DNA from 2 places in the Paenibacillus terrisolis genome. Region 1 is predicted to be linked to the other one. Evidence: riboswitches for the same ligand, from Rfam matches in the RefSeq annotation. Region 1 holds a riboswitch; the other holds the start of a gene.
The links. A riboswitch is a leader RNA that binds a small molecule or an ion and turns the genes downstream of it on or off. The one in region 1 is predicted to bind cyclic di-AMP.

Region 1 (4,623 bases):
CCAACCCAAACACCAACCCAAACACCAACCCAAACACCAACCCAAACACCAACCCAAACACCAACCCAAACACCAACCCAAACACCAACCCAAACACCAACCCAAACACCAACCCAAACACCAACCCAAACACCAACCCAAACACCAACCCAAACACCAACCCAAACACCAACCCAAACACCAACCCAAACACCAACCCAAACACCAACCCAAACACCAACCCAAACACCAACCCAAACACCAACCCAAACACCAACCCAAACACCAACCCAAACACCAACCCAAACACCAACCCAAACACCAACCCAAACACCAACCCAAACACCAACCCAAACACCAACCCAAACACCAACCCAAACACCAACCCAAACACCAACCCAAACACCAACCCAAACACCAACCCAAACACCAACCCAAACACCAACCCAAACACCAACCCAAACACCAACCCAAACACCAACCCAAACACCAACCCAAACACCAACCCAAACACCAACCCAAACACCAACCCAAACACCAACCCAAACACCAACCCAAACACCAACCCAAACACCAACCCAAACACCAACCCAAACACCAACCCAAACACCAACCCAAACACCAACCCAAACACCAACCCAAACACCTCACCCGTCCGTCACTTCTTGAAATAGCGGCCTGTTATAGCCTTATTCCACTGAAGAGGCCTCATTCTGGATGAATAGCGCCATTTTATGGCCTTATTTATTCAGAAGAGCTCCTTTTCACTTGGTTTTGGCCGGTTTGCCGAAAATAGGGCCCTTTTGCACCGCTATTTTCAGGAAAATGCGGTCTCGGAGTGAAACAAGGCCATTTTGTACCGCTATTCGAGAAATCGCCGTTTGCCGTTTATTGTTGATTCCAGGCCAGGAAGGACCTGTTCAGCAAAAGGAAAGTTTGCCGGGACCGACTCAACTGCGCACGAGCAGCTCATCCTCGATGCCGGGCTCACTCCGGCTGACCGGAACGCCGGCAAAGCTGGCCCAACGCGGACCAGCGTGCTATGCATCAAGGGAAGCCGAAGCTTCCGGCATTTTCGACTTCGAATTTGCCGAAACCCAGCCCGGGGATCGGATGGATTTTGAGAAAAGTGAAGAAATACCGAATTCGGAAGAGTATTCGAGAGTTTTAGTGTGGTTCCCCACAGAAAAACGCCGGATTGGAGTAGTCATGCTTTTCGCATATTCTTTACAGGATAGCATGCCGAGAGTAAGATACGTTCATGAAATAACAATGATTACTATTTAAATTCAATCGCTGAATTTCCGAATAGGAAATCGGGGGAACCAAATGATGAGCGTAAGTCTGGTGTGGGAGCCGGACGAATGCGCATCCGGGGTGAATCCTTAAAGAAGAACGGCCATGGACCCTTCTTTGAGGTAGGGCGACTCTCACCGTCCGAATCCGGCAGCTAACCTCGAAAGCGAGGAACGGTTTATACCGCTCCGGAGAGAGGATGATGAAGCTTGTGATCGGAACAAGACCACAGGGCTCCTAAGCCTCTGTGGTTTTTTGCGTTTAAATTTGAAAAATTATAGTCATAATGAAAAAAATCGCTGAATCTTTCTGAAAACGAGAAAGAGCGGGGGAACCAATCGAAAGCCGCCAGGCGGCTTCCATGGGGTGAATCGCCGGGCATGGTTCGAGCAGCCTTTGTCCGGGGTAGGGCGACTCTTGCGTCCGAATCCGGCAGCTAACTTCGCAAGCGTCCAAAGAGAGTCCAAACATCTGTCGACTATAGACGCGTTTCATTAAACGTGCCTGAAGAAGCTGGCGACTTAGTTCTCTCTTTTCGCAGGGCTTCTTTTTTTGCGCCTTCGGCTACTAAATTGGAGGAGAATAATCATGAATCATGAGGAAGAATATATTCTGGTTTCTGCGCCTACGAAAGCGGGATTGGAATTTATTCGGACATTGCAAATCAAGAATCTGCCGTTTGCCGTATTGACCAACAATGAAAAAGAGAAGCGGCGGATGGATAAATTAGGCATAAAGCACATTATTAAAGTGGATACTAAAAAACATGATTCGTGGTTGATTCCCGATTTGCCAATTGGCCCTGTGTATCTATTTGAAAACAGTTTGCCGCTGTGCTGTTTGTATATTCAGATCTGCCAGTCCTGGACGAGAAAGCCGATCTATGTCATCGTCCACGGAACAAATTCCAGACTCGTCTACAAAGCGCTTGGAGCAGATTATGTTATTTATTCAAAAGGCGACAATGTTTCCTTTTTAATACCTTGAACACGCAAGAAGGGGAGGTACTACTGGAATGCTTGATGTGATTATGATCGGTTCGTTTGTGATTTTAACGGTATTTTGCCTCGGAATTGCGTCCTGGGCGAGCAGAGTGATTGATAAAGGAAGTGCGGAACAATGATTTGGGCTTTGGGGGTTATCGTTTTTTTGATGTTTGTGTATCTGCTGTATGTTTTATTGAATCCGGAGAAGTTTTAACTCAGTTGTCTTAGGAGGGTATGAAGGAAATGGTTGCCATTCTTTCCATTGGAGTCACGCTGCTACTCGCATTGCTTCTGGCTCGTCCGGCCGGATTGTATATGGCCAAAGTTTTCGATTATGAGAAGACGGGGCTGGATAAGTTTTTTGGCCCCATCGAAAAATTAATATACGCGATAGGCGGGATCCGACGGGAAAATCAGTCCTGGAAAAAATATGCCGCGTCGGTCCTGGTCAGCAACGGGGTTATGATCTTGCTGGTTTACCTTGTATTTCGGACGCAGTCCTATCTGCCGCTTAATCCAAGCGGAGTTCCGAACATAGAACCGACGCTCGCCTTTAATACGGCGATCAGCTTCATGACCAATACGAACCTGCAGCATTACAGCGGCGAAAGCGGATTATCGTATTTGTCGCAAATGATCGGGATTGTGTTCATGATGTTTGTGTCTCCAGCCACTTTGCTGGCTGCGGCAATCGCTTTTATCCGCGGACTCGCCGGCAAGCAGCTTGGTAATTTCTTTGTCGATTTGGTTCGTGCGCTTACTCGCATTCTGCTGCCGGTTGCGTTCGTGATGGCGCTTGTTTTTGTCGCCCTTGGCGTTCCGCAAACGCTGGAGCCTACGGCACTTGCCCATACGCTTCAAGGCGGCGATCAACTGATTGCCAGAGGTCCGGTCGCTTCATTGCTGTCGATTAAAATGTTCGGCACGAACGGCGGCGGGTTTCTGGGGGTCAACTCGGCACATCCGTTCGAAAATCCGGACGCGATCAGCAATTTGCTGCAAATTTTGCTCATGATGGTATTCGGTACAGCGATTCCGTTTACGTACGGGAAGATCGTCGGAAACGCCAAGCAGGGACGCGTGCTGTTCCTTTCCATGTCGCTGATGTTCATCATCATGCTGGTGATCTCGTTAACAGCCGAATACCATGGGAATCCGGTGCTGAACAGCTATGGCATCCAGCATGATCAGGGCAGCATGGAGGGCAAGGAGGTCCGCTTTGGCGTTGCGCAATCGTCTCTTTATTCAGTCGTGACAACCGCTGCCGAAACCGGGGCCGTGAACACGATGCATGACACGTTAACTCCGCTCGGCGGGTTTGTGGCGATATCCAATATGATGCTCAACACCGTTTTTGGCGGCGCGGGGGCAGGGTTCATGAACGTGCTGATGTACGCGATTATCGGCGTATTCCTGGCCGGTCTGATGGTCGGCCACACGCCGGAATTTTTAGGCAAAAAAATCGAAGGCAAGGAAATGAAGCTGGTTGCGCTCACGATGCTGATTCCTCCTTTCATTATTCTGGTGCCGACGGCATTAGCTCTGTGGTTATTTCCGGACACGATTTCAAATCCTGGCTTTCACGGTCTGACACAGGCGTTGTATGAATTTACTTCGTCCGCTTCGAACAACGGTTCCGGTTTTGAGGGACTCGGCGACAATACTCCATTTTGGAATATTTCCACCGGCATCGTGATGTTCCTGGGCCGTTTCTTCTCTGTCGTCACACTGCTGGCGGTAGCCGGATCGTTATTGGCCAAGAAGAAAGTCCCGGAATCTTCGGGAACGTTCCGTACGGACACGGGGTTATTTGGGGCAGTATTTATCGGGGCCGTCGTTCTTGTAGGAGCGCTCACGTTCTTCCCTGGGCTCGTGCTTGGACCGATAGCCGAACAGTTGACACTGCTGCCTTAAGCTTGAAAAGGAGATTGGAGGATCTTTGCCATGAGTCAAAAAAAATCCGCAATCAGCGGAGAAATTATACAAAACGCGATCAAAGAATCTTTTCTGAAGCTGGATCCTAGGGTCATGATTCGCAACCCGATCATGTTCGTCGTGGAGGTCGGTTTTGTCATCACCTTGATTTTGGCTTTTGCGCCCGGCACTTTCGGCGGAGATATTCCGGCCTGGTTTAACCTTACGGTTTCGCTAATCCTGCTGATCACAGTGCTGTTTGCAAACTTTGCCGAAGCATTGGCTGAGGGACGCGGCAAAGCGCAGGCCGATTCCCTGAAAAAGACGAAAAAAGAAATTACGGCCAACAAAATCAGCGGTACCGTCATTAAAAAAATTCCTTCCACCGAGCTGCGCAAAGGAGATATCGTCGTGGTGGCGCAGGGCGAGTTTATCCCCGGCGACGGCG
Region 2 (4,623 bases), on a different contig from region 1:
ACGGCCTGCCGGTAGACATGTTTCGTCGCCGTTTGAATATCGGCTTTACTAAGCCAGACGGACAATCCGCTTTGAAGATACGGAACGTATTTTTCCGTCGGCAACTGCCGCAGCAGCGTTTCGGAGAAATTCAGAATGTTCAATCTTGTTTTCTTGCGGCTCAGTATTCTGGCTAGCATGAAAATTGCCGTTTCCAAAACATGTATGGATCGAAGCTTGGCTTCGATGCTCTGTTTATTTAAAAGCTCGTTCTCTACGGCGGAAATGAGTGAACGCGTAATTTTGCTTTTGTTTTTTAGCAATAACGAGGTGTGGGGGATCGGAATCCCCAGAGGATGACGAAACAATGCGGTAACCGCAAACCAGTCGGCCATTCCTCCCACCAAACCTGCTTCAAAACTCCCCTTTAATAATTGAACAAAAGTGGACTGGGGTAACAACAAAGTGGCTAAAAAACCGCAAAACATAATTAATAACGAGATCCCGGCCAAATTTCTTGACTTCATTTTATGCCCTCTTTCCATGCCTTGTAGCCGCAGTTCTTTTATTGTCTCCCTTTAGATTAAATCATAGTCGACGGATTCGGTAAACATCGGTTCGCGTCCCCCGCCCCTAAGTTCCCTTTCATGAAGAGTTAATTATAGTAATGAATAATAAGACATCGATTCCTGAATCAATTTTTCTTCATTCGGCGGGTTCCTGTATAAACGGTTGTTCCCATGTTCGTCACCGGCTGCGATTTTGAGTGGAACACGCTTGGCTTGAGCGACTTCGAGCAAGGCGATTTGGACCAGTTCCCGTTGGTTCTGACTCCATTCCGCGCCTTTGCACCGTACAATTTCGAGGGCTTCCTCAACCGTATGATTTCGGATGCACTTTAAGAAAACTCCCCATTTGATCAAATCAAATCCTTTCTGATCCGCGAAAACGAGGCAAGCACCCAAACCGCAGTTTTCTCCGCATGAAAGCTTCAGAACGCAATACCAGCAGCCTTTCGGCTTTTTTACCGTCCAAAGAAAGCTGGGAGGTTCATGAAAGGCAAACAGTTTAATTTGTGACAACTTAGTCTTCATTCGTTTTCCCTCCAGGATTTTCTGCGAATTTTAGTTCAATATGGTGAGTTTTCCGGGCTTTTTCAACAAACTGCCGAATCTCCCGCTCATTCTCGCAAACTGCGGAATGCTCCAGCCAGATGATATATTTCATTTTATGAACGACGGATAAATGAAGGGGAAACGATTCTCTTGACTTGATCACATACCAACCGGAAGGTTTGTTTCTCCAAGGCTCCCGGAAGGCTGCCGGAAGCGGAAGCCTGGTACGAGTGAACCAGTCCTGCTGCTGTTGTTTTTCTCTCAGTTTCTTATAAATTCCGAGCACGATTTCAGAATCCGGGCATTCCAGACAGGAAGCCGGCTGACCAAACTGCCGCAGCACCTCGATTTTGTCTTTCCCGAAGCCGTAACCCACGATAAACCGCTGGCCACATTCTTCATACCATAGAGCTCCGAAACATAAGTAGCGTAAACTGATTGGATCCAAAAGTCCCTGCTCTGTCCCAATATAATATAGTTTCATGTCGTACCCCCGTCGTTTAAAGATTGTATAAACTGTCATTTCAGCAAAAAAACCGCAAACAGAGATAAAACCTCTGCTGCGGTTTTGCGTGGACGAAAAAACAGACCCGGCGCAAATGCAAGGCAAAATAAAGGTTCCCCCTGTCACGCTTACGAGGTTAGCTGCCGGATTCGGGCGGTGGGAGTCGCCCTACCTTAAGAGACCGGAATGATAGTCTCTTCTCGGATTCACCCCAAGAGGACCGTTAAAGGTCCGATGGTTCCCCCGCTTCCCGCCAGGCGGGAATTAAGCGTCGTTCATTACAACGAATCATACTATCTCAAGATTCCTTTTGTAAAAAAGGAAAAGAGCTTTTTCAGGTCCTGCTGAAGCAAATTTTCGCTCAAAAAGAAAAGAAATAAGCTTAAAAAGTATTTGTTGAAGCTTTTCATGTATCTTTCTAATGAAAGCTTAATTTTTTATTTTCAATTAAGGGAAAGGGACGGCAAATGATTTTTTTGCGTTAATTCCATTAAAGCAAGAAAAGGAAAGATAATGGCCGAAGAAATATAAATTTCGAGAGGGAAATTACGATGTAAGCGGTTTTTCGGGAAACTATGCCGTTTTTTTGCGAGTACATTTCTTAATCGATCGCTTTACAAAACCTTGATATCGAACGTATGATGTTAATTGTTTCTTGAATATTATTTCTGAAAACTTATTCATTATCGCTGAATTTCCTAACCTGGAAAACGGGGGAACCGGTTGGAGTTAAGCCTGAAAACGGGTGATTCTCCTATGGGGTGAATCCTGACGGCAATACGCGTCAGGTAGGGCGACTCTTGCCGTCCGAATCCGACAGCTAACCTCGTAAGCGTAGTCAGGAGTGGGTAACTTACTGTGAAAAAGACACAGGCTACCCTGTGTTTTTTTGTTGCCTAAAATTGACTTAACAGGCAGCAAAAATTGAAAATAAACCCGATTTGGTCGGGGGAAATTAGAAAAATAACATTTGTGGCGGTGAAACTTGTGCTTTCCTATTTAAAAAGATTTCTCATTGGGCGTCCGTTAAAATCGACGGAGCTGGGTGAACAAAAACTGACGAAGACAAAAGCGCTTGCGATTCTTTCCTCGGACGCCTTGTCCTCAGTGGCATACGGGCCGGAGCAAATCCTGGTGGTTCTGATGACCATCGGCGCGATCGCTTATTGGTATTCCATTCCAATCGCGGCGGGCGTTTTGGTTCTTTTGGCCGCTTTGATTTTGTCTTATCGTCAAATCATTTTCACCTATCCTCACGGAGGTGGAGCTTACGTTGTTTCCAAAGAGAATCTTGGTGTGCTTCCGGGGTTAGTCGCCGGGGGTTCCCTGCTTGTCGATTACGTTTTGACCGTATCCGTCAGCGTATCGGCCGGGACGGATGCCATTACTTCGGCTTTTCCCAGTTTGCATCCTTACACAGTTATCATAGCTGTTGTTTTTGTGCTTTTCATAACAACGCTGAATTTAAGGGGAGTCACGGAATCCGCATCCGTTTTTGCTTTGCCGGTTTACCTGTTTGTTCTTGCCTTGTTTATTATGATCGGGGCAGGCATTTTTCGTGTTCTGACCGGGCAAGCAGCTCCGGAACTTCATACGCCCCTGGGAACTCCCGTAGCGGGAATCGGCCTGTTTTTGCTGCTTCGCGCCTTCGCCTCCGGGTGTACGGCATTAACCGGGGTTGAAGCTATTTCCAACGCGATCCCCAACTTCAAAGATCCAGCCCCCCGCAATGCGGCCAAGACACTGCTTGCCATGGGAACTTTGCTCGCTTTATTGTTTTCGGGAATCGTCTTTCTTGCTTATTATTATGGCGTTGGCCATCGCACCGATGTAACGGTGCTGTCGCAAATCGCCGAACAGACCTTTGGAAGAAACTTTATGTACTTCTTCATTCAAGGGACAACGGCATTGATTCTGATTCTGGCCGCCAATACGGGATATTCCGCTTTTCCGCTGCTGGCCGTGAATCTCGCCAAAGACAAATTCATCCCGAGGATGTTTACGATCCGGGGAGACCGGCTCGGATATTCCAACGGGATCCTTATTCTGGGACTTTTTTCGATCATTCTGATCGTTGTTTTTGAAGGCAAGACCGAACTGCTGATTCCGCTCTACGCGATCGGGGTATTCATTCCGTTTACCCTTTCCCAAACGGGAATGATGGTTAAATGGTTCCGTGAGAAACCGGCCGGGTGGGTTAAAAAATTTATAATCAACACGACCGGAGCCGTGATTAGCCTTCTGGTCAGCGTTATGTTCTTTATCACCAAGTTCTCCAACGTTTGGCCGGTGCTTATTTTCTTGCCGGTAATCATTTATTTTTTCCACCGGATTCATAAGCATTATATGGCTATCGCGGATCAACTGAGAATATCGACATGCGAACCGGCACTTGCGATTGAAGGAAATGTCATTATCGTTCCGGTCGCCGGGATTACGCATGTCGTGGAAAACTCGCTGAATTATGCCAAGTCGCTTTCTCCTCATCAGATCATCGCCGTTTATGTACCGTTCGAGAGAGAGGAAGAGGCTATTTTCGAAGAAAAGTGGAAAAAATGGCAGCCAGATGTACGGCTCGTGACTTTGTACTCTCCATATCGCAGCATCATACAGCCTTTGGTGAAGTTCGTGGATACGGTTCAGAAAAAGTCGATGGAATCGCATTACCAAGTTACGGTGATCATTCCGCAGTTTATCCCGAAGAAGGGCTGGCATAATATTCTGCACAATCAATCAAGCTTATTGATCAGGGCGCATCTGCTATACCGGAGAAACGTTATCGTAGCGACCGTGCCGTATCATTTGAAGGAATAGCTTTTCATTCCAACATTTGCTTATTCCCGGAATTCGCAAGATAATATACTTACGAAAAGTAATAATAATAACGAATGGGGAGCGAATATATGAACACGGAACCATTGTTTCAGCCGTTTCAGGCAGGGCCGCTTTCGCTTAAGAATAGAATCGTCATGGCGCCGATGACGCGGGGATTTTCACCGGACGGAGTTCCCGGAGCCGATGTTG

Region 2: it holds a riboswitch for cyclic di-AMP, as region 1 does, so the genes downstream of both, ACI48K_RS22025 (APC family permease) here and ACI48K_RS08695 (hypothetical protein) in region 1, are expected to answer to the same signal.

The regions. Positions count from the first base shown of each region.
Region 1 covers NZ_JBKFGG010000006.1:223,681-228,303, forward strand. Annotated here, with positions in the region: gene ACI48K_RS08685 (hypothetical protein) at 1-613, opposite strand, end outside; gene ACI48K_RS08690 (hypothetical protein) at 697-1,266, shown strand; cyclic di-AMP (ydaO/yuaA leader) riboswitch at 1,264-1,459, shown strand; cyclic di-AMP (ydaO/yuaA leader) riboswitch at 1,563-1,742, shown strand; gene ACI48K_RS08695 (hypothetical protein) at 1,864-2,262, shown strand; gene ACI48K_RS08700 (signal peptide protein) at 2,291-2,398, shown strand; gene kdpF (K(+)-transporting ATPase subunit F) at 2,395-2,475, shown strand; gene kdpA (potassium-transporting ATPase subunit KdpA) at 2,505-4,175, shown strand; gene kdpB (potassium-transporting ATPase subunit KdpB) at 4,206-4,623, shown strand, end outside.
Region 2 covers NZ_JBKFGG010000036.1:6,901-11,523, forward strand. Annotated here, with positions in the region: gene ACI48K_RS22010 (DUF445 domain-containing protein) at 1-524, opposite strand, end outside; gene ACI48K_RS22015 (hypothetical protein) at 639-1,073, opposite strand; gene ACI48K_RS22020 (hypothetical protein) at 1,063-1,578, opposite strand; cyclic di-AMP (ydaO/yuaA leader) riboswitch at 1,710-1,880, opposite strand; cyclic di-AMP (ydaO/yuaA leader) riboswitch at 2,277-2,449, shown strand; gene ACI48K_RS22025 (APC family permease) at 2,587-4,413, shown strand; gene ACI48K_RS22030 (NADH:flavin oxidoreductase) at 4,503-4,623, shown strand, end outside.